4 regions of the Thalassolituus sp. UBA675 genome follow, and region 1 is predicted to be linked to each of the others. Evidence: predicted binding sites of a transcription regulator. Region 1 holds the regulator's gene; each other region holds the start of a gene.

Region 1 (2,202 bases):
ACTACTTGTCGTTCTGAATGCTCTGCGACTGACCCGTCGCCCACCTGCACTTACTGCTGAGAGCTGACCATGGATATTATTTACGTACTGGTTCCCCTGTCGATTGCCCTGCTCGCCATTGCAGTTGCCATCTTTTTCTGGGCTGTGAAAGGCGGCCAGTTTGATGACCTGGATTCGCCCGCGCACAAGATTCTGTTCGATGATGATGAGTACCTGAACGAGCGCCGCGAAGATAGCGTTGAGACCAATTCAGACGCGGATTCAGAGTCAGACGGCGAACCCAAAAAATCCAAGAATGACTGAACCCTTATCCCTCCTTACCGCCCTGCTACTTGGCTTATTTGGTGCTAGCCACTGCCTGGTTATGTGTGGTGGAGTTGCCGCGGCAGCAGGACAGCTGGACACCCAGCACAGAGTCCGGGCTTCACTGCTGTTCAATTTTGGCCGCATTACCAGCTATACCCTTGCAGGCCTGATTGTTGGCAGTCTCGGACTTTGGCTGTCGAGCCTGCACGAAGCTCTGATGATCACACTACGTTCAATCGCAGGCGTTATGCTCATATTAATGGGTCTCTACGTCGCGCGCTGGGCACTGTGGCTCACCCGCATTGAGCAAATTGGCCAACTGTTCTGGCGCAGAATTCAACCCCACGCCCAGAAACGACTGGGCCGTTCAGACCCAGCCAGCCAGTGGCTTCTCGGCATGTTGTGGGGATGGTTGCCGTGTGGGCTCATATACAGCACCCTGAGCTGGGTAGCAGCTAACGGTCAGCCTGCGATGGGCGCCCTGACCATGTTTGTTTTTGGTCTCGGAACCTTTCCCGCTATTTTATCCGCTGGGCTGGCCTCGGCATCCGTGATGAATATTATTCGGCATCAGTGGGCGCGAAATATTGCGGGCCTATTATTGATCGGTTATGGTTGCTGGACTTTGGCCTCCGTGTGGCAACCAGCCATGTTCGCAGCCGCTTGATCTAAAGTATTAGAGATCGTTCTTGCCTATGAAAACGTCAGTTAATGCTCCTATGCGTGGAGCACAGCCTCATTGTCAGACCTGCTCACTGAATGCTCTGTGTCTGCCACTTTCCCTGACTGAAAGCGATATGGAACGTCTGGACGACATCATCCGTCGTGGTCGCCCGATCCAGAAAGGCCAACTGCTGTTTCAGCAAGGTACAGAATTTCAGTCTGTATTCGCGGTTCGTACGGGTGCACTGAAGACCTACACCCTGGCAAGTAACGGCGAAGAGCAGATCACAGGTTTTCACCTGGCCAGCGAGCTGATCGGATTGTCTGGCTACAACGCAGGCACGTATCCGCTGACGGCAAAAGCCCTCGAAACCACAACAGTATGTGAAATTCCGTTGCAGCAGCTTGAACAACTGGCGGATGAGCTACCTGATTTGCGTCGTCAGCTGATGACCACCATGGGCACTGAAATCCGGCACGATCAGAACATGATGCTGCTTCTCAGCAAGAAGAATGCAGAAGAACGTGTTGCCTCTTTCCTACTAGATATTTCGCAACGTTATCAGCGTCGTGGTTTCTCAGCGACTCACTTCCGCCTGCCAATGTCACGTGTCGACATCAGTAACTACCTGGGCCTGGCGGTAGAAACCATCAGCCGAGTGTTCACACGCTTCCAGAAAAATGAACTGATCGAAACACAGGGCAAAGAGATTATCCTGAAAGACAGCGACACCCTGTATGATCTCGCGGGCCTGACACGCGCCAACGATGAGTGTCTGCATCAGGCAGAAAGCTGATTTAAATTTTGGCTTTTAGCATCCTAATGAGCACACGGACCGTGCTCATCCTCTTTTCGCTCGCTATATCAGACATTGGTCACAGTGCGCAAATATTTGCTTCCCCCTGAGACCTGCATCACTATGCTTCACGTACTGGGCAGTACTATTGAGTAAACATCTGATAACAGGCGCTGCCTGTACCGGCAGTTATTCAGGTACGCTTATTGCTCCTGATATTGAGACTGCCAAAATTACACCCTCTGGAGTTTCTGATGGGTATAGATGCTGATGATTTCCGGACGTACGTTATTCGTCCAACACTGCAGAAACTGGACGCTAACAGTGCCGACGCAGAGCTTTTACTGCTGGGTACTGCAGCCATTGAGTCTGAGCTGGGCTCATTCCTGAAAACAGAGGGGCAACGCACCTCGGGTATTTACCGGCTGCATGGCCT
Region 2 (2,202 bases), on a different contig from region 1:
GTTGCCGCGGCTATGCCTTATCAGGCCCGCTTCGCCAAGGTGAATACGGAACACGCCCAACAGACCGCTGGCCAGTTTTCGATACGCAGCATTCCCACACTGATGGTGTTCAAAAACGGTAAGGTGATCGACCAGATGGCAGGCGCCCTACCTGCTCAGCAGTTGAAGCAATGGATACATCAGGCTCTGGTTAAAGCCAGCTGATTCTGTGGCTGACGCGGTGAGTATCAGGCTGATTGCTCACCGCCACTGACAACAAACTCAATCGCCTGCATGACCGGCTCGAGATCTTCCTGCCAATCCATAGCCTCGTTGTACAGACCCTCGAGGCTCTTCAGAAAATCCATCACCAGACTCAACATGCGCTCTTCCTGCTCTTCATGCAGACCGAGAGTCAGGAGCTCCTCGCGCAGCTCAAGCTTAACGTCGTCCCGCTCATTCGCTGCACGAATCTTCATTTCATCCTGACGCTTCTGAACATCCAGCAGCGTGTGTTTAACATCAGACACAACATCAAGAAGACGATCTTTCTGACGCAGACGCTCTTCCATATTCAGGCTGCTCACGCGAGCGTCGGTAGCGCTAAGCACCACGGCCAGATGGTCTTTAATGCGCCCAAACCGCGCTTCGTCTTCATAGGGTACGTTTTTTATAAGAAGTGCCGTGCGCGGATAATTCACCAACATCCGGCGGCCGAACTCCATGATACGACCACCACCGTGACCGGACTGCATCAGATCTTGTTCAAGTGGAGAAGCCGCTCCAGAATGCGAGTAATAATGAGGCCACTCATCGCCTTCGAGCCAGCACGAAAAAACGGCATTCAGACCAAAACGCGAGAGAAGATTCAGCAGTGCCTGTGCCAATTCATCCAGCTTCTGACACATCGAGATCTGCTCCATGTAGCGCACAATTTCGCCCTGTTCCGCAGCGTGCGTCATGGCTTCAAAAGCGGCCTGCTTGGCATTTTCTTCCTCGTGGCTGAATAAACTACTTACTAATTGAGTTACCTATAAATAATGACCACAACCTGAAATTAGTCCAGACACAATGTATGGAATAGTACATCTGAGGAACTCATCTACCTGACACAGGTCAATGCCGTTACGTGCAACAGGGGTAATCTGAGATTATCCCAACAGGAGGAAACTTATGAACGTCGAACATCATGATTTACACCACGACTTCCCAGACATGGCTGACCAGATCCACGAGCTGAAAATGAAGGACCGGCATTTCGCCCGCCTCTTCGATGAGTACCACGAGCTGGACAAAGAAGTACGTAAGATTGAAGAAGACACCACACCCGCTTCGGATGACACCCTCGACGCTTTACGACTGAAGCGTGTACACCTGAAAGATGACTTGTACTCGATGCTGAAACAGGCCTGAATATAAGCGGAGCCTGTCGTGCCCCGCTTATAACGTGCCGGTCAGTTATTCAGCTGACGGGCACGCCGCTGACATCGATGCCTTCGGCCTGCTGATCAGCGTGATAGGAAGAGCGCACAAGCGGCCCGCTGGTCACACGAATAAAGCCCATCTCTTTTGCGATATCACCTAATTCTTTGAACTCTTCCGGTGTAACGAAGCGCTTCACTGGTGAGTGATCGCGACTTGGCTGAAGGTATTGGCCAAGGGTGATGTGATCGATGTTGTGCGCGCGCATGTCACGCATCACATCAACCACTTCTTCATTCGTCTCACCCAATCCAAGCATCAGACCTGACTTGGTGATGATCTCAGGATTACGGGCTTTGTATTCCTTCAGCAACGTCAGAGACCACTCATAGTTGGAACCCGGACGACACTCCTTGTACAAACGCGGTACCGTCTCAAGATTGTGGTTAAACACGTCAGGTTGAGTTTCCGTCAGGATATCGAGTGCGACCTCCATGCGACCACGGAAATCAGGCACCAGAACCTCCAACTGAATACCCGGACTATGCTCACGGGTCAGGCGAATGCAGTCGGCAAAATGCTGGGCGCCACCATCACGCAGATCATCACGGTCGACCGAGGTGATCACCACATACTTCAGGCCCATATCAGCAATCGCGGTCGCCAGGTTGACTGGCTCTTCGGTATCCAGAGGATTAGGACGGCCGTGGCCAACGTCACAGAACGGGCAGCGACGTGTACAGATGTCGCCCATGATCATAAAGGTTGCGGTACCGCCGCCGAAACACTCTCCCAGATTAG
Region 3 (2,202 bases), on a different contig from region 1:
ACGCGTCGAAGTGTCATATACCGGATTATTTTCACTGCTTCCTGAACACCGTTTATTGTGGGATCTCTCGTCTGGTGACCTGACTCGTCAGGGGGTGCTGGAATCCTCAGGTAGTTTTTCTATTAACCCGGAAATGACGACTGCACAGCTGAACCAGCAGACGTTTTCTGAGTTTTTCGTTCAGGGCATCATTCATATTCTGCTTGGCCCTGACCACGTAGCTTTCCTGCTCACCTTGCTGTTGGTCTCAGTTCTGGTGCAACAGAAGAAAGACTGGCAACCAGCAGCAGATGTGCGGACCTGTGTTAAAACCGCTCTGCTGTACGTAACTACCTTTACCATTGCCCATTCACTGACTCTGAGTGCCAGTGCCTTGGGGTGGTTAGCACTACCCGGTTATTGGGTTGAGCTGATCATCGCTGCGTCTGTGGTGGTTGCAGCGTTGCATAACCTTCGCCCTTACTTACCAGCCAGTGCGGTCGTCGTATTCCTGTTTGGTCTGGTACACGGTTTCGGCTTTGCCAGTGTGCTTGGTGAACTGACGACGGGGACAGGCAACATAGCCTGGGCCTTGTTTGGCTTTAACCTAGGTGTTGAGGCAGGGCAGGTTGCAATTACGCTGTTGGTTATGCCGATTTTGATTAGCCTGCGCCGCCTGAGCTGGTATCGTCAGGTGCTGGTGCGGTACCTTTCGGCGGCACTGGCTGCGCTTGGAAGTTACTGGGTGTTAGCGCGGATCTGACCAAGGTCAGAGACATCTCACGCGCACTCAATGCAGCGTGTGCTGTAAGGAACGGCGATCAGGCGAGCTTCGGTAATCTGATCGCCACACTGGTCACAGATGCCGTATTGACCAAGGGCGATGCGCTTCAGGGCATCACGTATGTGATCCGCTTCATGCAGCGCCTCGTCAGCGATAACGCTAAGGACTTCGTCATTGGCGGACTCCGTCGCTTGCTCTTTGAAGTCAGCAGACAGAGGTCCGTCTCGATGACTGGCGTGACGTGAGGCTTTATCTGAACGCGTTTCGAGTGCCTCTAGGCGGTCAAGAAGGTCGATGCGTATTTTCTCAATGTTCATACTTTCTCCCTATATTGGGTCTGTCAGAACCTATAAGTCCCTATCTCTCAGAATACACCCGGGGTAACCTGAAACCTTGATATGAATCATCATCAGGCACGGTGCGTAAATGCCATCTAATCTGAATGACGGAGCTATCCGTATATAGTCATAACTATCATCAAAGGAGTTATTCTGTATGGATCCAGAGTTTCAGCTACAGCTCATCAGAGCGGTGGCTCGCGGTGAGCGGCCAGCGTTCGAAGAACTGTACCAGGCGACCGGGCCCAAACTGTATGGCGTCGCCATGCAGTTGATGCGCTCGCCTGAGCGGGCCGAAGAAGCCCTACAGGAAGCATTTGTCAAAATCTGGCATAACGCCGCGGATTATCATCAGGGGCGTGGCAGTGTCATGACCTGGATGAGCAGTATCGTGCGTTATCGATGTATCGATCTGCTGAGGTCAAAGAGCGCAAAGGAGGACCGACAGGATTCTCTCGATGAAGAGGGTGCCCCGGAACTGATTGCCCCGGAGCAACCAGAGGATCCTGACAATCAGGCTCTGGAGCGTTGTATGCAAACGCTGGAAACCCATGATCTGCAGTATATTCACCTGGCTTATTATCGTGGCATGACGCACGCGGAAATTCAGGCCCACACGGGAACGCCATTGGGTACCGTGAAGAGTTGGATACGGCGCGGCCTTCAACGTCTGAAGAGGTGTCTTGAAGAATGAATTATTTAAACGACGAACGTATTGATGCACTCGCTGCAGATTATGTCATGGGTACCATGCAGGGCCAGGCTCGTCGCCGCTTTGTGCGTCTGATGCAGGCCTACCAGAAAGTACGTGAGCGAGTATGGCATTGGGAGCAGCTACTGGCGCCCATGAATGCCAGAGTCGAAGACCAACAGCCCCCTGAGCGTGTGTGGCAGGAAATCAGTCGTCGTATCGGCTTTATTGATACAACACAGACTGCCGCCAATGACGAGCCTCCGGGCAAAGGCGTGATGGCCTGGGCTGGTGGCTTTGCGACTGCCGCAGTGTTGTTAATCGGCGTGTTCCTGATGCGCCCAGATCCAACCGTTGTGCCTGGAGTCGTACCAGAAACTATGATCGAGCAGGTTGCTGTGTTTACGCAG
Region 4 (2,202 bases), 170 kb from region 1:
CGATGGCACTGTCGGTAATTTCGACACCGTGGTGAACTTCATAGCGCTCTTTAAGGCCACGCAGAATGGCAATCGAATCCTCAACGCTGGGCTCATCCACCAGCACTTTCTGGAAACGACGCTCGAGCGCAGCATCTTTTTCAATAAACTCGCGATACTCGTCAAGCGTGGTCGCACCGACACAGTGCAACTCACCGCGTGCCAGTGCCGGCTTGAGCATGTTGCCCGCGTCCATCGCACCGTCGCTTTTGCCAGCGCCGACCATAGTATGTAGCTCGTCGATGAAGAGAATGATCTGCCCTTCTTCTTTCGAGACGTCTTTCAGAACGGCTTTGAGACGTTCTTCAAATTCGCCACGGTATTTTGCACCGGCGAGCAAGGCGCCCATGTCCAGCGACAGAATACGCTTATTCTTCAGGTTTTCTGGCACTTCACCATTGATGATGCGCTGCGCCAGCCCCTCGACCACGGCGGTTTTACCCACACCTGGAGGGCCAATCAGCACCGGATTGTTTTTAGTACGACGCTGCAACACCTGAATAGTGCGACGGATCTCTTCGTCACGGCCAATCACAGGATCGAGCTTGCCAGCTTCTGCACGCTCGGTCAGGTCGACACAATACTTGCTCAGCGCCTGTCGGCTGTCTTCTGCGTTAGCGTCGGTCACTTTTTCTCCACCACGCATATCTTTGATTGCTTTCTCAGCGTTTTCGCGGGTAACGCCCGCTTCTTTTAAGGCCTGACCTGAAGGGCCACGCTCATCCAGTGCCACCAGTAGAAAAATCTCGCTGGAGACAAACTGATCGCCGCCCTTCTGGGCTTCTTTATCGGCGAGATTCAGTAAGCGGCCCAGCTCGGGGGCCAGCTGCACATTGCCATCCGGCGAGCTGACTTTGGGCTGATCACTGAGAATGGCACGTAAGCGCCCTTCGAGGTTACTGACGTTTGCTCCACAACGACGCAAAACGTCTTTTACCGAACTGTCGGTCTGCTCGAACAACGCCAGGAGCACGTGCACTGTGTCAATCTGATTATGATCCTGACCAAGCGCGATACTCTGACTCTCAGCCAGGGCGTTCTGAAGGCTTGTTGTTAAACGGTCCATACGCATCGTTTCGTTCTCCTGCTCATGGTTAGCGCGCTCCCGGTGAGGGCTGGCGAGCTAACCGAGTTTCAATTTCGATTTAAATCTCTGGGCAACTATCTATTCAGCTATTTGGCTATTTGGCTATCTATGTCGCTGCCTGTTTAAGTGTCTGGTCTGCAGTCTATATGGCGATAAATTAATAAATTTCAACAACTACAAATATAACTTTAGTAAAATTCATTTTTAATTCATTGATACAGCGCAAGCTTACTCCGAAGACCATTCAATTCATCAGACAGCTCGATTCATGCGTATAATCCGACGCCTCTGACGGCGCGCTGTAGCGTCTATCACTCTCTATATAGTGTCAGTCGGGCTTAGCTCAAGGGCACGGCTTACTGTTCTGGATGTTATGACCTCAAACTTGCGACAAGCGGCTTTATTTCTGATCGGCGGAGAGGCTCTGCTGGCCATCATGGGTGCGTTGATTAAGTACCTCTCAGAAAGCCTGTCGACAGAACAGATCGTGTTCTTCCGCAACGCGGCTGGCCTGATCATTCTGATGCCTTTGATTCTGCGGCAAGGCACCACGTTGCTGAAGACCTCAGTCTGGCACTGGCACCTGATGCGCGGGCTGGTCGGCGTCAGCGCCATGTACTGTTATTTCTGGGCGCTCGGACACATGCCCCTGACTGAGGCATTTCTGGTGAAACTCTCCAGCCCCTTCTTTATGCCACTCATCGGCTTATTGTGGCTTGGCGAGCGCGCAGGTAAGTACAGCATAGCCGCTGTATTTGTCGGCTTTGCAGGTGTTGCCTGTATTCTCAGACCCGACGACAGCGCATTTACTTTTATTGCACTGGTCGCCCTGCTCGGTGCTTTTCTCGCTGCCCTGGCCAAAGTCACGATTCGACGCATGTCTGAAACTGAATCCAGTCAGACGATCGTGTTCTACTTTGGCGTCATTGCGGCCCTAGTCAGTGCCCCCGGGGCAGCCGTGACCTGGCAACCTGTGTCAGCGGACCTATGGGGCTGGATACTTCTTCTCGGCCTTGTGGCCACGCTCGGCCAATTGGCCCTGACCCGAGCCTACCGCACGGCGCCCACAGGTAAGG

The links. The regulator FNR, encoded in region 1, switches genes on or off when oxygen is low (the NO sensors DNR and NnrR bind a similar motif). The targets are predictions, from matches to a motif close to TTGATNTANATCAA.
Region 2: the regulator FNR is predicted to act here: its motif matches at 1,086-1,099, upstream of B3007_RS06595 (YdcH family protein).
Region 3: the regulator FNR is predicted to act here: its motif matches at 1,157-1,170, upstream of B3007_RS08625 (TraR/DksA family transcriptional regulator).
Region 4: the regulator FNR is predicted to act here: its motif matches at 1,339-1,352, upstream of clpB (ATP-dependent chaperone ClpB).

Annotation. Positions count from the first base shown of each region.
Region 1 is NZ_DBNJ01000026.1:328,035-330,236, reverse strand. Features, by position in the region: gene B3007_RS12250 (heavy metal translocating P-type ATPase) at 1-67, shown strand, start outside; gene ccoS (cbb3-type cytochrome oxidase assembly protein CcoS) at 70-303, shown strand; gene B3007_RS12240 (sulfite exporter TauE/SafE family protein) at 296-973, shown strand; gene fnr (fumarate/nitrate reduction transcriptional regulator Fnr) at 1,002-1,766, shown strand; gene B3007_RS12230 (hypothetical protein) at 2,021-2,202, shown strand, end outside.
Region 2 is NZ_DBNJ01000013.1:15,929-18,130, forward strand. Features, by position in the region: gene trxC (thioredoxin TrxC) at 1-204, shown strand, start outside; gene B3007_RS06590 (hypothetical protein) at 228-941, opposite strand; gene B3007_RS06595 (YdcH family protein) at 1,153-1,392, shown strand; gene lipA (lipoyl synthase) at 1,442-2,202, opposite strand, start outside.
Region 3 is NZ_DBNJ01000021.1:370-2,571, reverse strand. Features, by position in the region: gene B3007_RS08630 (HupE/UreJ family protein) at 1-742, shown strand, start outside; gene B3007_RS08625 (TraR/DksA family transcriptional regulator) at 760-1,080, opposite strand; gene B3007_RS08620 (RNA polymerase sigma factor) at 1,259-1,795, shown strand; gene B3007_RS08615 (anti-sigma factor) at 1,792-2,202, shown strand, end outside.
Region 4 is NZ_DBNJ01000026.1:155,064-157,265, reverse strand. Features, by position in the region: gene clpB (ATP-dependent chaperone ClpB) at 1-1,111, opposite strand, end outside; gene B3007_RS11420 (DMT family transporter) at 1,500-2,202, shown strand, end outside.